Regions from separate parts of the Streptomyces sp. NPDC090798 genome, predicted to be linked through region 2. Evidence: predicted binding sites of a transcription regulator. Region 2 holds the regulator's gene; each other region holds the start of a gene.

Region 1 (6,400 bases), on a different contig from region 2:
AGGCGGCCCGCGACATGCCCCGGCTGGTCGAGGCGCGGCAGTGAGCCGTACCCCGACCAGCCGCGGCAAGGGACAGCCGAAGAAGGACCTCGCGGCCGAGGCCTTCGCGGAGGGGATGCGGCTGGTGCGGGCCAACCGGGCGCTCGCCGCCATCGGCTTCAGCACCTGCCGCCAGGAGGACTGCCCCGACTCGCCCCGCGACGGTCTCGTCCGCGTCGACTCCAACGGCGTGCTGCACATCCACCCCACCCGCCGCGCCGAACCCGTCGAGTGGGCCTGGGCGGTCGCGCACGCCGTCATCCACCTGGGCTTCGGCCATGTCCCGGCGGCGCCGAAGACGCGCGAGCAGCCCGACCGCCACGCCCTCGCCGCCCGCTGCGCGGTCGTCAACCGCTTCCTGCTCGGCTTCCCCATCGGCCTCACCCCCGAGGACCTGCCGCCCTCGTACCCCGACGGCGACGAGGAGCAGCTCGCCGCCCGCTGGCGGCGCGAGGGGACTCCGGCCCCGTACGAGCGCTGCGGTACGGCAGGCGGCGAGCCGGACCAGCTGCTGGTGCCGTGGGACACCTGGAAGGGCGGCCAGGCCCCGGACTGGCAGCTCGAGTTCGCGCACGCCCTGACCCGAACCGTGGCCACGGCGATGGACGTGGCCGGCGGCCGCCGCGGCTCGATGCGCGGCGGGCCCACCCGGCTGCAGCCCTGGGAGCGGGCGCTGAGCTGGTTCATCTCCTCCTACCCGCTGCTCGGCGGCGTCGCGGCCGGCATCACCCTGGTCGCCGACGCCGAACTGGCCCGCGCCTACGACATCTCCGTCGCCGCCGTGAACGCGGAGGCGGGCGAGATCTACATCAACCCGCTGCGTCAACTGGAGGAGGAGGAATGGCGGTTCGTCCTCGCCCACGAGATGCTGCACGCCGCCCTGCGGCACGGCGACCGCTGCGGCGCCCGCGACCCGTACCTCTTCAACATCGCGGCCGACTACGTCATCAACGGCTGGCTGTGCGAGATGCAGGTCGGCACGATGCCCGAAGGGCTCCTGTACGACGCGGAGTTGAAGGACCTCTCGGCGGAGGAGGTGTACGACCGGATCGCGAAGGACCTGCGCCGGATGCGCCGGCTGTCCACGCTGCGCGGCAAGGGCGCGGGTGACATCCTCGGCGCCCCGCTCGGCTCCCCGCGCGACTACGTGGACCTGGACGAGCTCTACCGCCGTGGCCTGAGCCACGGTTTCGACTTGCACCAGCAGCTGGAGCGGGGCTATCTGCCGGGCGGTCTGGTCGAGGAGATCCGCGCGCTCAACCATCCGCCGCTGCCCTGGGACGCCCGCCTGGCCCGCTGGTTCGACGAGTTCGTGCCCCGCCCCGAGCCGGTACGGACGTACGCGCGCTCCTCGCGCCGTCAGGCGTCCACCCCCGACATCCCGCGCGCGGGACGGTACTTCCCGCCCGAGGAGATCGCCCGCTGCACCTTCGGCGTCGTCCTCGACACCTCCGGCTCCATGGACCGCACCCTGCTCGGCAAGGCGCTGGGCGCCATCGCCTCGTACGCCGAGGCCCGGGACGTACCGGCCGCGCGGGTGGTGTTCTGCGACGCGGCGCCGCACGACGCGGGCTATCTGCCGGTCACCGAGATCGCCGGGCGGGTACGGGTGCACGGGCGCGGCGGTACGGTGCTGCAGCCCGGCATCGATCTGCTGCACCGCGCGGACGACTTCCCGCCGGGCGCGCCGCTGCTGGTCATCACGGACGGCTGGTGCGACGTGCTGCGGGTGCGGCGCGAGCACGCGTATCTGATTCCGCAGGGCGCGCGGCTCCCGTTCACGGCGCGGGGACCGGTCTTCCGGGTGCGGTGAACCACCTTCGCGGGCGCGGCGAGACTTCTTCGCGGTCCCGTTGAGCCGTCATTCTGCGTGAGTGGCGCGCAGGTGTGATCGGATGGTGCGTACGGACCCCCGAAAACGGGACCTCATCGAAGGGAATCATCGTGGCAACCACGCGCACCGCGCACACCGTGTGGGAAGGCAACCTGCTCGAGGGCAGCGGCGTCGTCACCTTCGACTCCTCCGGCATCGGCCAGCAGCCGGTGACGTGGGCGTCGCGGGCGCAGGACGCCAACGGCAAGACCAGCCCCGAGGAGCTGATCGCCGCCGCCCACTCCAGCTGCTTCTCCATGGCGCTGTCGCACGCCCTCGCGGGTGCGGGCACCCCGCCCACCAAGCTCGTCACCAACGCCGACGTCACCTTCCAGCCCGGCGAGGGCATCACCGGCATCCACCTGACCGTGGAGGGCACGGTGCCGGGCCTCGACAACGACGGCTTCGTCGCGGCGGCCGAGGACGCGAAGAAGAACTGCCCGGTCAGCGCGGCGCTGACCGGCACGACGATCACCCTGACGGCCAAGCTGGCCTGACGTCCGGGAGCAGTACGGCGCCGCGGTCCCGCGCAGGGCCCGCGGCGCTGTCATGTCCGCCCCATTGACAAGAACGCACTCAAGTTTTGTGCTTGAAGGTGGGCAGCGCCCTGGCGGAAGGGGACGGACATGGCACGTGCGGTAGGGATCGACCTCGGTACGACGAACTCGGTGGTGGCCCTTCTCGAAGGCGGCGACCCCACCGTCGTGACCAACGCGGAGGGCGCGCGCACCACCCCCTCGGTGGTGGCCTTCGCCAAGAACGACGAGGTGCTCGTCGGCGAGGTCGCCAAACGGCAGGCCGTGACGAACGTGGAGCGCACCGCGCGCTCGGTCAAGCGCCACATGGGCGACGCGAGCTGGCGCTTCCCGGAGCAGGGATCCGTCGACGGCACCCGCTACCGCGCCCAGGAACTGTCGGCGCGCGTCCTGCAGAAGCTGAAGCGGGACGCGGAGGCCTACCTGGGCGAGGACGTCACGGACGCCGTGATCACCGTGCCCGCCTACTTCGACGACGCCCAGCGTCAGGCCACCAAGGAGGCGGGCGAGATCGCCGGCCTGAAGGTGCTGCGGATCATCAACGAGCCGACGGCCGCCGCCCTCGCCTACGGCCTCGACCGGGGCGAGGAGCAGACCGTCCTCGTCTTCGACCTGGGCGGCGGCACCTTCGACGTCTCGCTCCTGGAGATCGGCGACGGCGTCATCGAGGTCAAGGCGACCAACGGCGACACACGGCTCGGCGGCGACGACTGGGACCAGCGGATCGTCGAACACCTCGCGCAGCGCTTCAAGGCCGCGTACGGCATCGATCTCGGCCACGACAAGATGGCGCTGCAACGGCTGCGCGAGGGCGCCGAGAAGGCCAAGATCGAACTGTCCAGCTCCTCCGAGACCACCGTCAACCTGCCCTACGTCACCGCCACCGCCGACGGCCCCCTGCACCTCGAGGAGAAACTGACCCGCGCCCAGTTCCAGGAGCTGACCGCCGATCTGCTCGACCGCTGCAAGACCCCCTTCCACCAGGCGGTCAAGGACGCGGGCGTCAAGCTCGCCGCGATCGACCACGTCATCCTGGTCGGCGGCTCGACCCGGATGCCCGCCGTCACGGACCTGGTCAGGGAGCTCACCGGCAAGGACCCGCACAAGGGCGTCAACCCGGACGAGGTCGTGGCGCTCGGCGCGGCCCTCCAGGCGGGTGTCATCCGGGGGGACGTGAAGGACGTCCTGCTCCTCGACGTCACCCCGCTGTCCCTCGGCATCGAGACCAAGGGCGGCATCATGACCAGGCTCATCGAGCGCAACACCACGATCCCGACCCGCCGTTCGGAGATCTTCACCACGGCCGCGGACAACCAGCCCTCGGTCGGCATCCAGGTCTACCAGGGCGAACGCGAGATCGCCGCGTACAACAAGAAGCTCGGCGTCTTCGACCTCACCGGGCTGCCGCCCGCGCCGCGCGGAGTCCCGCAGATCGAGGTCGCCTTCGACATCGACGCCAACGGGATCATGCACGTCTCCGCGAAGGACCTTGCCACCGGGCGCGAACAGAAGATGACCGTCACCGGCGGCTCCGCGCTCCCCAAGAACGACATCGACCGCATGATGCGCGAGGCCGAGCAGTACGCCGAGGAGGACCGCGCGCGCCGCGAGGCCGCCGAGACCCGCAACCAGGCCGAACAACTCGTCTACCAGACCGAGAAGTTCCTCCGCGAGAACGACGAACGCATCCCCTCCGAGACGAAACCCGAGGTCGAGTCCGCCGTCGCCGACCTCAAGCGTCTCCTGGAGGACTCCGCCACCGACACCACCGACCTGCGCACCGGCGTGGAGAAACTGGCCTCGGTGAGCCAGAAGATGGGCCAGGCCATGTATGCCCAGGCCCAGCAGACGCCCCGGGAGGAGCCGGCCGCCGAGCACACCACGGCGGCGGAGGACGGTGTGGTGGACGCCGAGATCGTGGACGACGAGAGGGAGACGAGGGGCGGCGCGGCGTAAAGGCCTTCGAGGAGAGGGGCTCCCTGAGAGCCCCTCCCTGGGAACTCCTCCTTGGGAACTCCCTGGGAACTCCTCCTTGAGAACTCTCAGTAGGAGTCCCGGATCTCCCGCAGGATCTCCTTGGTGCGGGGCACGGAGGCGGCGTGGGCGGACATGTGGTCCAGCACTTCCAGATGCATGGCCACCTCGGGGCGCGAGTCCAGGTAGATCGCACCGGTCAGGTACTCGCTGTAGACCATGTCGGGCAGTTCCGGCTCCGCGAAGCGGAACAGCGCGAAGGAGGTGTACGTCCCCGGATGCGGGCCGCTCGCGTACTCGGCGACCTGGACGGAGATGTCGTCGCTCTCCATCTCCCGCAGCAGCCGGTCGATCTGGTCCCGCATGACCTCCCCACGGATGCTCACCGGACGCCGCAGCGCGGTCTCGTCCATGATCACCCAGAGGCGCGGCCGGTGCTCGCGCCCCAGCAGCAGCTGCTGCCGCGTCATGCGCAGCGTCACATGCCGCTCGATGGCCTCGGGCCCCGTCTGGCCCACCGTTCCCGCCTCCAGTACGGCGCGCGCGTACTCCTCGGTCTGCAGCAGCCCGGGCACGAAGTGCGGCTCGTACGAGCGGATCAGACGGGCGGCGCCCTCCAGGCTGACGTGCATGCTGAACCAGTCCGGCAGCACATCGTGGAACCGCTGCCACCAGCCCGGCTGGTTCGCCTCCTCGGCGAGCGTGACGAAGGCGGCCACCTCGTCGTCGGCCACGCCGTACGTCGTCAGCAGCACCTGGAGGTACGGGATCTTGAGGGCGACCTCGGCCATCTCCATCCGCCGCACCGTCGCCGGGGCGACACGCAGGACACGCGCGGCTTCTTCGCGCTTCAGCCCGGTGGCCTCCCGCAATTCCTGCAGCCGCCGCCCGAGCACCACTTGCCCCACGGTGGGCGCAGCCCGCCGCTCACTCACGCCACGCCCTCCCCAAGCGCCGAAGCCTCCACTCAAACGGATCGGCGACGCTCCGTCAAGACACCAGTGACTGAAGGTATTTGACGGTCGCCGGATCCGCGGGCAGAAACGTCTCGATGGCCAGCTCGGCGACGGTGACGTCCATCGGGGTGTTGAAGGTGGAGATGGAGGAGATGAAGGACAGCACGCGCCCGCCGTGCTCGATCCGCAGGGGAAGCGCGAAATAGGGAACGGGCCCGACACCTTCCTCCAGTTCCGGTCCCACTCCCTGTCCCTGGTCCGGGTCCGGCACCGGGTAGGCCGCCACCTCCTCGTAGAGCGCACGCAGTGGCTCGGAGCGGTCCAGGGCGATCTGCCGGTCCATCTGCGCGAGCAGGTGGTCGCGCCACTCGCGGTGGTTGCGGATCCGAGGCGCCAGTCCCTCCGGGTGGAGGGTCAGCCGCATCGCGTTCAGCGGTGGGGTGAGCAGCGACTCGCAGACGCCCTCCAGGAGCATGGTGATGCCACGGTTGGCGGCGAGCACGGTGTACGTGGCGTCCACCACCAGCGCCGGGTAGGGCTCGTAGCCCTGGATCAGCCGCTCCATGCCCTGGCGCAGGGCGTCCATCGAGGGGTCGTCGAGGGGGGTCTCCGGGTAGTGGGGCGCGTAGCCGGCGGCCAGGAGCAGCGCGTTGCGTTCCCGTACGGGGACGTCGAGGTGTTCGGCCAGCCGCAGCACCATCTCCTCACTCGGGCGGGAGCGGCCGGTCTCGATGAAACTGATGTGGCGGGCCGAGGAGTCGGCCCGCAGCGCCAGTTCCAGCTGGCTGACCCGACGCTGTTCCCGCCAGCCGCGCAGCAGCGGGCCGACGCCCTTGCCGACGGGATGGGTTGAGGGCCTGGCCGGACCGGACGCGACGATGGACATACGCCGACCGTAACCGAGGAACGCCGTGGGTGGAGCGTGGGCCTTGCTTTCGAACGCCGGACGGCCGGGGTCTTTGGGGGCGCGGGGAACTGCGCGACCAGCCCTCTCCCACCCGCGGCCGAAGAACACACCCGGG
Region 2 (6,400 bases):
TGATCGCGGCGAGTTGCATTGGGGGCTCCTCGGGCCTGCGAGGGGGAGCTGAAGGCCGACCTTCAGCTGATTACTAAGCGGTAACTTATGCAGTCCGTCTGAGACTACCCATATCTTCCGCCGCACTGTAGCCAGCGGTGCGGTGATCTGCGTCGCTGAGGTCCACCTGAGTCGCCGAAGTCACCGACCGGCAGTCGCGGAAGTCACCTACCCGCCGTCGCGGGGGTCAGCGACCGACACGTAAACCCGATCGTGTTATCTGCGGCGTATTTCCGACATTTAACACTAAATTGGCGGCGTGCTGTACGGAACCGTCGCCGCCACCTCCGCCCTGCTCCTCGCCGCCGCGCTCGCCGCCCTGCTGCGGCTCCTCGCCCTGCGCCTCGGCGTGGTCGAACGGCGGCGGGCGCGTGCGGTGCCGCTGCTCGGCGGCGTGGCGGTGGTGGCGGTCACGGCGTTCGTCGCCGGGGTCGGGGACTGGACGGACGTGGCGCCGCTGGGGCCGGCGGCCGGGCGGCTGCTGGTCGCCGGGATCGGGGTCGGTGTCCTTGGGCTCGTCGCCGACCTGTGGCCCCCGCCGGCTCTTCTGCGGCTTCCGCTCCAGGCGGCCGTCGTGACCGGCGCCGCCGCGCTGACCGTGCCGTACGACGAACTCGGCCCGGTGGTCGGGACGGTGGCCGTCGGCTGGATCGCCCTCGCCACCCATGCCTTCACCTCGCTCGATCACGGCGACGGCGTGATGGGGACCGTCGCGGTGGTGACCGCCTTCGCGCTGAGCGGGTGTGCGGCCGCCGAGGTCATGGACGGGGTCGCGGCGCTGCTGAGCGTGCTGGCCGCCGCGCTGACCGGGTTCCTGATGCACAACTGGCCCCCGGCCCGGATCGTGCCGGGGCGCTGCGGCGCGCTGTTCGCCGGGTTCGTGCTGACCTCGGCGGCGGTACTGGTGCACGCCGGGCGGGCGGCCGGGTCGAGCGTGGGCGCCGGGTTCGCGCTGACGGCCGTGGCGACCGCCGACGCCGTACTGGTGCTGGTGTCGCGGCGGCGGGCCGGGCGTCCGCTGCTGCGCGGCGCCCCCGATCATCTGGTCCACCGGCTGCGGCTCCTCGGTGTCACGCCCCAGGGCGCCACGGTCGTCGTGGGGGTCACCGGCTTCGCGGGTGCACTCGTCGGGATGCTGATCGACATGGGATGGGTGAGCGCGACGGCGGCGTTGTGGGTGGCGGGCGGCGCCTTTGTCGGCGTACTCGCGCTGCTTCGGATCCCCACCTACGGGGGACGGCATGTCCCCGCGCGCGGGAGTCGGTTGACCGAGAAACCGCAGGTCGAACCGGGTCTACAAGCACACCTGCGTGTAAGCAAGAGATAAGACTTGAGCCCCCATGACTCATGTCTGTTGACCCAGCGGTGAGTGTCGTGCACACTTGAGTCCGTTCCACTCAAGTCATTGCTGGAGGAATTGAAATGGCACGTGCGGTCGGCATCGACCTGGGCACGACTAACTCCGTCGTCAGCGTTCTGGAGGGCGGCGAGCCCACCGTCATCACCAACGCCGAGGGCGCCAGGACCACGCCGTCCGTCGTCGCCTTCGCCAAGAACGGTGAGGTGCTCGTCGGCGAGGTCGCCAAGCGCCAGGCGGTCACGAACGTGGACCGGACCATCCGCTCCGTGAAGCGCCACATGGGCACGGACTGGAAGATCGAGCTCGACGGGAAGAACTTCAACCCGCAGCAGATGAGCGCCTTCATCCTGCAGAAGCTGAAGCGTGACGCCGAGGCCTACCTGGGCGAGAAGGTCACGGACGCGGTCATCACCGTCCCGGCGTACTTCAACGACTCCGAGCGCCAGGCGACGAAGGAGGCCGGCGAGATCGCGGGCCTGAACGTCCTGCGCATCGTGAACGAGCCCACGGCCGCCGCTCTCGCGTACGGCCTGGACAAGGACGACCAGACGATCCTCGTCTTCGACCTCGGTGGCGGCACCTTCGACGTGTCCCTCCTGGAGATCGGTGACGGCGTCGTCGAGGTGAAGGCCACCAACGGCGACAACCACCTCGGTGGTGACGACTGGGACCAGCGCGTCGTCGACTACCTGGTGCAGCAGTTCCGCTCCGGTCACGGCGTGGACCTCGCCAAGGACAAGATGGCGCTCCAGCGTCTGCGGGAAGCCGCCGAGAAGGCGAAGATCGAGCTGTCCTCGTCCACCGAGACCTCGATCAACCTGCCCTACATCACGGCCTCCGCCGAGGGCCCGCTGCACCTGGACGAGAAGCTCACGCGCGCCCAGTTCCAGCAGCTCACCGCCGACCTTCTGGAGCGCTGCAAGACGCCGTTCCACAACGTCATCAAGGACGCGGGCATCAACCTCTCCGAGATCGACCACGTCGTTCTCGTCGGTGGCTCCACCCGTATGCCCGCCGTCGCCGAGCTCGTCAAGGAGCTGACCGGCGGCCAGGACGCCAACAAGGGCGTCAACCCGGACGAGGTCGTCGCCATCGGCGCCGCCCTGCAGGCCGGTGTCCTCAAGGGTGAGGTCAAGGACGTCCTGCTCCTCGACGTCACCCCGCTGTCCCTCGGCATCGAGACCAAGGGCGGCATCATGACGAAGCTCATCGAGCGGAACACGACGATCCCGACCAAGCGGTCCGAGATCTTCACCACCGCCGAGGACAACCAGCCGTCCGTCCAGATCCAGGTCTACCAGGGCGAGCGCGAGATCGCGGCGTACAACAAGAAGCTCGGGATGTTCGAGCTGACCGGTCTGCCGCCGGCCCCGCGCGGTGTCCCGCAGATCGAGGTCGCCTTCGACATCGACGCCAACGGCATCATGCACGTGACCGCGAAGGACCTGGGCACGGGCAAGGAGCAGAAGATGACCGTCACCGGCGGCTCCTCGCTGCCGAAGGACGAGGTCGACCGGATGCGCCAGGAGGCCGAGCAGTACGCGGACGAGGACCACAAGCGCCGCGAGGCCGCCGAGACCCGCAACCAGGGCGAGCAGCTCGTCTACCAGACCGAGAAGTTCCTCAAGGACAACGAGGACAAGGTCCCGGGTGACGTCAAGACCGAGGTCGAGGCCTCCATCGCCGAGCTGAAGGAGAAGCTCAAGGGCGAGGACACCGCCGAGATCCGCACCGCCACGGAGAAGGTCGCCGCGGTCTCGCAGAAGCTCGGCCAGGCCATGTACGCCGACGCCCAGGCCGCGCAGGCCGCCGGTGGCGCCGAGGGTGCCCCCGGCGCCGAGCAGGCCAAGGCCGATGACGACGTCGTCGACGCCGAGATCGTCGACGAGGACCGCAAGGACGGTGCCGCGTGACGGAGGAGACCCCGGGCTTCGACGAGAAGCCTGACGTCCCCTCCGGCGCCACCCCTGACGACGCCGAGCCGCAGGCCGCCACCCCCTCCACGGAGGAGGCGGCGGCCCCGGCCGGGGACGCATCAGCAGCACAGCTGGCCGGTCTGACCGCACAGCTGGACCAGGTCCGTACGGCGCTCGGCGAGCGCACGATGGACCTCCAGCGGCTCCAGGCCGAGTACCAGAACTACCGCCGCCGGGTCGAGCGCGACCGGATCGCGGTCAAGGAGATCGCCATCGCGAACCTCCTGACCGAACTCCTGCCCGTGCTCGACAACATCGCCCGCGCGCGGGACCACGGCGAACTGGTGGGCGGCTTCAAGTCGGTGGCCGAGTCGCTGGAGACCGTCGCGGCGAAGATGGGCCTCCAGCAGTTCGGCAAGGAGGGCGAGCCCTTCGACCCGATGATCCACGAGGCCCTGATGCACTCGTACGCGCCGGACGTCACGGAGACGACGTGCGTGGCGATTCTGCAGCCGGGGTATCGCATCGGCGAGCGCACCATCCGCCCCGCGCGGGTGGCGGTCGCCGAACCCCAGCCGGGGGCGCAGACCGGCAAGGCGGACTCCCCGGATTCCGCCGAGGCGGCCGACGACAAGGAGAGCGGTGGCCCGGACGAGGGCTGACGTTGAACGCATGAGAGAGGAGGGGCGTCGAGGATGAGCACCAAGGACTTCATCGAGAAGGACTTCTACAAGGTCCTCGGCGTCCCCAAGGACGCCACCGAGGCAGAGATCAAGAAGGCGTACCGGAAGCTCGCCCGCGAGTTCCACCCGGACGCCAACAAGGGCAACGCCAAGGCCGAGGAGCGCTTCAAGGAGATCTCCGAGGCGAACGACGTGCTCGGAGACCCCAAGAAGCGCAAGGAGTACGACGAGGCACGCGCCCTCTTCGGCAACGGCGGCTTCCGTCCGGGTCCGGGCGCGGGCGGCGGCAACTTCAACTTCGACCTGGGCGACCTCTTCGGAGGCGGCGCCCAGGGCGGAGCGGGCGGTGCCGGCGGCTTCGGCGGCGGCATCGGAGACGTCTTCGGGGGCCTGTTCAACCGCGGCGGCGCGGGCACGGGTACGCGGACCCAGCCCCGGCGCGGCCAGGACATCGACACCGAGGTGACGCTCAGCTTCACCGAGGCGGTGGACGGCGCGACGGTCCCGCTGCGGATGACGTCCCAGGCGCCCTGCAAGGCCTGTTCGGGCACCGGCGACGCGAACGGCACACCGCGCGTGTGCCCGACGTGTGTCGGCACCGGCCAGGTCGCGCGCGGCTCCGGCGGCGGCTTCTCGCTCACGGACCCCTGCCCCGACTGCAAGGGCCGCGGTCTCATCGCGGAGAACCCCTGCGAGATCTGCCACGGCAGCGGTCGCGCCAAGTCCTCACGCACGATGCAGGTCCGCATCCCGGCGGGAGTCAGCGACAGCCAGCGCATCCGCCTCCGCGGCAAGGGCGCACCCGGCGAACGGGGCGGCCCGGCAGGCGACTTGTACGTCACGGTCCACGTGGACGCCCACCCGGTCTTCGGCCGCAAGGGCGACAACCTCACCGTCACCGTGCCCGTCACCTTCGCGGAGGCGGCACTCGGCGGCGAGGTGCGTGTACCGACGCTCGGCGGCCCCCCGGTCACCCTGAAACTGCCCCCGGGCACGCCCAACGGCCGTACGATGCGGGCCCGCGGCAAGGGTGCCGTCCGCAAGGACGGTACGCGCGGCGACCTCCTCGTCACCGTCGAGGTCGCGGTCCCCACGGACGTGTCGGGCAAGGCTCGTGACGCCCTGGAGGCGTACCGCGAGGCAACCGTGGGCGAGGACCCACGGGCGGAGCTGTTCCAGGCCGCGAAGGGAGCATGAGCAGATGGACGGCCGTCGTCGGAACCCCTATGAACTGACCGAGGAGACCCCGGTCTACGTCATCTCGGTGGCGGCCCAACTCTCCGGCCTGCACCCGCAGACCCTGCGCCAGTACGACCGCCTCGGCCTGGTCTCCCCGGACCGCACGGCCGGGCGCGGCCGGCGCTACTCGGCCCGCGACATCGAACTGCTCCGCACGGTGCAGGCGCTCTCCCAGGACGAGGGCATCAACCTGGCCGGCATCAAACGCATCATCGAGCTGGAGAACCAGGTCGCCGCCCTCCAGTCCCGCGTCGCGGAACTGGAGTCGGCCCTGGACGGCGCCGCTGCCGCGATGCAGCAGCGCGAGGCGGCGGTGCACGCCTCGTACCGCCGCGACCTGGTCCCGTACCAGGAGGTCCAGCAGACGAGCGCGCTGGTGGTCTGGCGCCCGAAGCGGCAGCAGTCCTCGGACTGACGTCCGACGCCCATCTGTCGCGGGGGCCCGGAGGCTGAGCCTCCGGGCCCCCGCGCGTCACTTGGCGGGCGCGGTGACCGTCCAGTCGCCGGCGGGCAGCGTCTCGGTGCCGTCGGCCTTCACACCGGTCACCCGAAGGGGATTGGTTGTACGGATCTTTGCCGCCTTTTGAAGGTCAGGCGGCCTTGAAGGTCAGAGGGGCGGACGGGCCGACGCGCCCGTACACGTCCCTCGTCACGGTCCAGCGGACGCCGAAGTTGTCCTTCGGGAGGCCGGAGGCGGGGGCCTTCGTGCCCCAGTTCTCGCCGACCGCGGCGTCGCGGTCCGTTTTCTTCGGTGTGCCGGAGAAGGCGGTGTTCGCGTAGAACTGCCGCTTGTACGCCGGTCCACCCCCTCCAACTGGTCTCATGCTTCCCCTGATCCGTGCCCTGGTGTGCGCGGTCGCCTTCGGGACTCCCGGGCGCGGGGGCGGGTTGCATGCCGCCGGGGAGCGAGTGACGCAAGTCAATCAGAGGGGTTCTGTGGAAGTGACAGCGCACCCCCTTCCCATCGTGTTCACTTGGGGAACACAGAATGCTGTTGCCATCTCGTTAAGTGGTTACTCCTTGACGCTGAGGTGATCGCCGCGTTGGCTTTCAGCCACCTGGGTCGCAAAGCAGCTACCTCGCCCGGAAGGCACCTGATGTGAACACTCGTAACACCCGGCTTCGTCGTACCGCCATAGCCCTGGCCTGCTCCGCGATGACCG
Region 3 (6,400 bases), on a different contig from region 2:
CCGAGTGGCTACTAGGTTTTGCTCATGTGGCCAGAATCACGCTGCACGTGGCTTGAAAGCGAGGCGAGTTGACTCGTGTAACCGACGGTCTGGGACGGCCTGAGCGGCTGCCTGTGCGGCGGCTATGGTGACGGGCATGGTCCGAAACCGGAGGTCGGAGGAGAGCGTGGGGGCGGAGCGGAAGGTTCCGGGGGCCGTCCGGGGCACATACGCCGTCGGGGACGAACGCCGGCTGCGCATCCTCGACGTCGCCGTCGAACACTTCGCCCAGTGGGGCTTCCACGCCTCCTCGCTCGCCCGGATCGCCAAGGACGTCGGCATCACCCAGGGCGGCCTGCTGCACCACTTCCGCAGCAAGGAGGACCTGCTCGTCTGCGTACTGCGGCGCAGCGAGGAGCACGACGTCGAACGGTTCTTCGCCGTCGAGGCGCACTCGGCCGCCGAGTTCTTCGCCGCGCTGGTGGGACTCGCCGACTACAACAGCCGGCGCCCGGGACGCACCAAGATGTTCAACGTCCTGCTCGCCGAGGCGGGCGATCCCGGCCACCCCGCCCACGCGTTCTTCGTGAAGCGCTACGCCGATCTCGTCGAGGTCAGCGCGGGCGCGCTGCGCGAGGCGGTCGCGAGCGGCGAACTGAAGCCCGACACCGACTGCGAGGCGCTCGCCGAGGAATTCGCCGCCGTCATGGACGGCATCCAGTTGCAGTGGGCCCTCGACCCCACGGGCGTCGACATGGCCGCCCGGATGCGGGCCTACCTCGACCGGCTGCTGCGCTCGATCACCGTCTCGGGCACGGGGCTGCCGTCGGACGCGCATACGGACTGACTACGGACGCGCGTGCGGACACGGCGACCGAGGACGCCGTATGCGCTTATCAGGTTGCTATGAATCGCCTCCCACGTGGCGTCGGTCATAGACAGCGGCGCCGCGAGCCCCCAAGGGTGGGGCGGGACGGAAGGAGCCCCTCACCTTGAACCGGAGCACGACCGCGACGGCGACGGCAGTGGCGACGACCACGGCCCCGACGGCCCCCTCGGCCGATGCCGCGCGCAAGGACCCACAGACGGGCACGGTTCTGCTGGTCGGGGTGCCGCGACAACGCGGCGCCACGGCCGTGCCGCCCGCCCCCCGCCCGGCGACGACACCTTCTGTACTCGCCCCTCCCGCCCCGTCCGCTCCCCCCGTCTCCCGCGCCCTCGCCCGGCTCCGGACGCTCCGTCCCTGGCGGCTGCTGCCCACCCCCACCGGAACGCCGTTCACCTTCGGGTACGCGGCCGTGCTCACCGTCACCGCGATGGTCACCGACTACGCGGACCCCTCCCTCGTGCACGCCTTGCAGCAGGGGTCCAGCACCGACGTCGCGCACCTCATACGCGAACCGGTGCTGGTGCTGCTGGCCAGCGCGCTGTGGATGGCGGGCGGGATCGCCTCGCCGTACGCCATCGGGTTCGTGCTGGTGCTGACCGCGCTGGAGCGGCGGATAGGCGGCCTGCGGGCCGCCGGAGTCTTCCTGCTCGGGCATGTCGTGGCCACCCTGGCCACCGAGGTGCCCGTCGGCCTTTCCGTGCTGGCGGGAGACCTTCCCGACACCTCCTTGCACCGCCTCGACTACGGGATCAGCTTCGGCGTCGCCACGAGCGTCGGCGCGCTCGCCGGGCTGCTGAGGCCCTGGCTGCGCTGGCCGTTGCTGGTCGCCTTCGGCTCGATGGTCGTCGGGGACCTGCTCGAATTCGCCGACCCGATGACGGACTGGGGGCATCTGATGTCCCTGGCGATCGGGGTGTCGACCTGGCCGCTGGTCCGGCGCTGGCGCCGCGCCCGTACGGCGGCGGCCTCCAGCCCCGGCGCCCCCACCGCCGTACCCACCGCTCAGACGCCCGACACCGGGGCAGGTCGTCCGGGGCGGGTGGCGGCGCGCAGGTCGTAGTGCTCGGGGAAGAGGACCTCGCCGCGGTTCACCCCGCAGGCCGGCCGTCCCTGCCGACCACGAGCCGTCCCTGCCCGGCCACGACAGGTGGAACGGCACCTCCAGTCTCGGCCGGTACGGCACCGGCTTGCGCAGCCGGCCGTGCTCGGCCAGGAGCGGGCCGTGGCCACTCGTGTATCGACCCGACATGAACCGACGGGTGCGTCCGCACGGGAAGGTGTGGCGGCCCGACGGCGTTGAGCGCACCACAGGCGTGCGCCGCGGTTCCGTGGCTTGATCCACAACCGTGTGCCGCGGCTGCGGTGGAAGCGTGGCGCGTACGTCATTGACCTGCGCGGATGTCTCCGTGGCGCGGAGTCGAGAGAGCGATCGCTCACAGCGAACAGACCTCGGGGAACAATCCGGGGCTCATGTGCATTGAGTCGGCATAGCTCAACTTGACTGCCTAGGGAGAGATAATGGCTTCGACGTCCACACCGCTCACCCTGCCCGTGTTGCCGCTCGACGACGAGGTCGTGCTGCCCGGGATGGTGGTTCCGCTGGACCTGAACGACGCCGATGTACGCGCCGCGGTGGAGGCCGCCCAGGCCGCCGCGCGGTCGGAGCCCGGCAAGCCGAAGGTGCTGCTGGTGCCACGCATCGACGGGGCGTACCCGAGCACGGGCGTGCTCGGCACCGTCGAGCAGGTCGGCCGACTGGCCGACGGCGACCCGGGCGCGCTGATCCGCGGCCGTGGGCGCGTGAAGATCGGCGCCGGGACGACCGGTCCTGGTGCCGCACTGTGGGTCGAGGGCACCCGGGTCGACGAGACCGTGCCCGACCCGCTGCCCGGCCATGTCGCCGAACTGGTCAAGGAGTACAAGGCCCTCGCCACCAGCTGGCTGCGCAAGCGCGGCGCCTGGCAGGTCGTGGACCGCGTGCAGGCCATCGACGACGTGTCCGCCCTTGCCGACAATTCCGGTTACTCCCCGTTCCTGAGCACCGAGCAGAAGGTCACGCTGCTGGAGACCGCCGACCCGGTCGCCCGGCTGAAGCTCGCCACCGAGCACCTGCGTGAACACCTCGCCGAGCAGGATGTCGCCGAGTCCATCGCGAAGGACGTCCAGGAGGGCGTCGACAAGCAGCAGCGCGAGTTCCTGCTGCGGCGCCAGCTCGAGGCCGTCCGCAAGGAGCTGCGCGAGCTGAACGGCGACGCCAAGGAGGGCGAGGAGTCCGACGACTACCGGACCCGCGTCGAGGCCGCCGACCTCCCCGAGAACGTCCGTGAGGCCGCGCTCAAGGAAGTCGACAAGCTGGAGCGGTCCAGCGACCAGTCGCCCGAAGGCAGCTGGATCCGGACCTGGCTCGACACCGTCCTGGAACTGCCGTGGAACGAGCGCACCGAGGACGAGTACGACATCCAGGGCGCCAAGAGCATCCTGGACGCCGAGCACGCCGGTCTGGAAGACGTGAAGGAGCGCATCACCGAGTACCTGGCCGTGCGCAAGCGGCGTTCCGAGCGTGGTCTCGGCGTCGTCGGCGGGCGGCGCGGCGGTGCCGTGCTCGCGCTCGTCGGTCCGCCCGGTGTGGGCAAGACCTCGCTCGGCGAGTCCGTCGCGCACGCCATGGGCCGCAAGTTCGTCCGGGTCGCGCTCGGCGGTGTACGGGACGAGGCCGAGATCCGTGGCCACCGGCGTACGTACGTCGGCGCGCTGCCCGGCCGTATCGTCCGCGCCATCAAGGAGGCCGGGTCCATGAACCCGGTGGTCCTGCTGGACGAGATCGACAAGGTCGGCTCCGACTTCCGCGGCGACCCCGCCGCGGCGCTGCTCGAAGTCCTCGACCCCGCCCAGAACCACACCTTCCGGGACCACTACCTGGAGGTCGAGCTCGACCTCAGCGACGTGGTGTTCCTGGCGACGGCCAACGTGCTCGAAGCCATCCCGGAGGCGCTGCTCGACCGTATGGAGCTGGTCCGGCTCGACGGGTACACCGAGGACGAGAAGGTCGTCATCGCCCGTGACCACCTGCTGCCGCGTCAGCTGGAGCGGGCCGGTCTGGAGAAGGAGGAGGTCGCGCTCGACGAGAGCGCGCTGCGCAGGCTCGCCGGAGAGTACACCCGGGAAGCGGGCGTACGCAACCTGGAGCGGGCCGTCGCACGCCTGCTCCGCAAGGTCGCGGCGCAGCACGAACTCGGAGAGCGGGAGCTGCCCTTCACGGTGACCGACGCCGATCTGCGCGGGCTCATCGGACGGCCGCACCACGTGCCCGAGTCCGCTCAGGACCCGGCCGAGCGCCGCACCGCGGTGCCCGGTGTCGCCACCGGTCTGGCCGTCACGGGCGCGGGCGGTGACGTCCTCTTCGTGGAGGCGTCGCTGGCCGACCCGGAGACGGGCGCGGCCGGTCTGACCCTGACCGGTCAGCTGGGTGACGTGATGAAGGAGTCGGCGCAGATCGCGCTCTCCTTCCTCCGCTCGCACGGCGCCGAGCTGGAACTGCCGGTCGGCGACCTGAAGGACCGGGGCGTGCACATCCACTTCCCGGCGGGCGCGGTCCCCAAGGACGGTCCGAGCGCGGGCGTCACCATGACGACGGCGCTGGCCTCGCTCCTGTCCGGCCGGCTGGTCCGCACGGACGTGGCGATGACGGGTGAGGTCTCGCTGACCGGCCGTGTCCTGCCCATCGGCGGGGTGAAGCAGAAGCTGCTCGCCGCGCACCGGGCGGGTGTCACCACGGTCATCATCCCGAAGCGCAACGAGGCCGACCTGGACGACGTTCCGGCCGAGGTGCTGGAGAAGCTGGACGTCCACGCCGTCACGGACGTCCGCCAGGTCCTGGAACTGGCGCTGTCGCCGGCGATGAACGGCGCGACGCCGGAGGTTCCGGTAGCGGCGTGACGGACGCTGCCGGAAGGGAAGGCCCGGGTCCCGTGAGGGAGGCCCGGGCCTTCGCCGTGCCGTCAGCCGGTTCTGTCAGCTGTTGGCCGACATCGGTCGTCTGAAATCTGAAATCTGTCAGCTGAAATCTGTCAGCCGTCAGCCGTCAGCCGTCAGCTGTCAGCCGACATCGCTCAGCCGTCAGTCGACATCGCTCAGCCGACATCGCTCAGCCGTTGGCCAGTGCCTGCACCCGGTCCAGACCGCCGTTGAACTTGTCGTGGTCACCGACCGTCGGTCCGGACGAGGTGTACTGCCACATCGTGTAGTACGCCCAGCCGGCCGGCAGCGTGCCGGGGTCGGCGGCGTAACGGGCGATCCACAGGGGGTTGGCGGAGGCGAAGCCGCCGTAGTTGCCGGTGCAGTCGCTCCACCAGCTGGTCGCCGTGTAGATCACGGCGTCCCGGCCGGTGCGCGCCTTGTACTGGGTGAGGAAACTGCTGATCCAGCTGACCATCGCGCTCTGCGTCTTGCCGTAGCAGGCGGCGCCGTACGGGTTCCACTCGATGTCGAGCGTGCCCGGCAGCGTCCTGCCGTCACCGGACCAGCCGCCGCCGTGGTCCACGAAGTAGTTGGCCTGGGTGGCACCGCTCGTCGTGTCGGGGGTCGCGAAGTGGTACGCGCCGCGGATCATGCCGACGTTGTACGAGCCGTTGTACTGCTGGGCGAAATAGGGGTTCGTGTAGTACGTCCCCTCGGTGGCCTTGGTGTAGGCCCACTTGACCCCGCTGCTCCACAGGGTCGACCAGGCGACGTTGCCCTGGTAGCCGCTGACGTCCACGCCTTCGGTCTGGGTGGCGTCACCGGTGTTGGGCGTGCCGGCCTGGCCGTCGTGTGCGAGGACGCCCATGCCCATGCGGGCGGAGCCCCGGGCGGGGGTGTCGGCGGCGGAGGAGGAGGGCGGGGCGCAGAGGAGGGACAAGGCGGCGAGCAGGGTTCCCAGCGCGAGCGGGCGCAGGCGGTGGGGCGTTCCGGATCTGTGCACGGGCATGACGTGCCTCCGAAGGGCTCGATGGAGCCAGGTGGGGGGAATGGTGCGGACATGCGGGCCGTGAGTGGTGCGGGCATGCGCGCCGTGTGTGTGGGGGGTGAGGTCCTCGTCGACCTGGCGGCGTGGGCATGCCATTGGGTGCCTGTTCACGAAGCTACGCACGGGGAGAACGTGCTGGGAAGAGGGGCCGTGGGCTGCCGTTGGTCTACGCCTGAGAAATACTTACGGAGCTGTGGCTATGGCCACCTTTGGCGGAAACTTTCAGAGTCGGGAAACCGGGTGAGGGGCAGACGTGCGCGAGGACAGGAACGGAGGGCGGCATCCGGCCGGCCCCGACGGGTCGGGCAGGGGTGTGGACCAGCCTCCCGCGCACGGCGGCGCGGACCCGGAGTTCCTCTCCCTGGAGCGCGAGTTGACCGTGTTCCTGCGCCGTGCCCGCGCCAACCAGGGCGAGATGGCCCGCGAGGTCCATCCGGACCTGGAGTCCGCCGCGTACGGACTTCTCGTACGCCTCGACGAGTGGGGCCGCCAGCGCGCCACCGAACTGGCCGGCTACATCGGCGTGG

Evidence for each region. The regulator HspR, encoded in region 2, represses chaperone genes until heat shock. The targets are predictions, from matches to a motif close to TTGAGNNNNNNNNNCTCAA.
Region 1: a site for HspR is predicted at 2,474-2,492, ahead of dnaK (molecular chaperone DnaK). Genes of this name have one in related genera too.
Region 3: a site for HspR is predicted at 2,346-2,364, ahead of lon (endopeptidase La). Genes of this name have one in related genera too.

What each region holds. Positions count from the first base shown of each region.
Region 1 covers NZ_JBIVXA010000021.1:111,352-117,751, reverse strand. Annotated here, with positions in the region: gene ACIQTP_RS35385 (ATP-binding protein) at 1-44, shown strand, start outside; gene ACIQTP_RS35380 (hypothetical protein) at 116-1,852, shown strand; gene ACIQTP_RS35375 (OsmC family protein) at 1,984-2,409, shown strand; gene dnaK (molecular chaperone DnaK) at 2,539-4,404, shown strand; gene ACIQTP_RS35365 (helix-turn-helix domain-containing protein) at 4,491-5,357, opposite strand; gene ACIQTP_RS35360 (helix-turn-helix domain-containing protein) at 5,413-6,264, opposite strand.
Region 2 covers NZ_JBIVXA010000016.1:121,064-127,463, reverse strand. Annotated here, with positions in the region: gene ACIQTP_RS30915 ((Fe-S)-binding protein) at 1-19, opposite strand, end outside; gene ACIQTP_RS30910 (MraY family glycosyltransferase) at 299-1,366, shown strand; gene dnaK (molecular chaperone DnaK) at 1,462-3,312, shown strand; gene grpE (nucleotide exchange factor GrpE) at 3,309-3,977, shown strand; gene dnaJ (molecular chaperone DnaJ) at 4,011-5,195, shown strand; gene ACIQTP_RS30890 (heat shock protein transcriptional repressor HspR) at 5,200-5,652, shown strand; gene ACIQTP_RS30885 (hypothetical protein) at 5,828-6,061, opposite strand; gene ACIQTP_RS30880 (sugar ABC transporter substrate-binding protein) at 6,394-6,400, shown strand, end outside.
Region 3 covers NZ_JBIVXA010000006.1:395,492-401,891, forward strand. Annotated here, with positions in the region: gene ACIQTP_RS16495 (TetR/AcrR family transcriptional regulator) at 137-826, shown strand; gene ACIQTP_RS16500 (rhomboid-like protein) at 972-1,928, shown strand; gene lon (endopeptidase La) at 2,387-4,804, shown strand; gene ACIQTP_RS16510 (lysozyme) at 5,013-5,834, opposite strand; gene ACIQTP_RS16515 (MarR family winged helix-turn-helix transcriptional regulator) at 6,127-6,400, shown strand, end outside.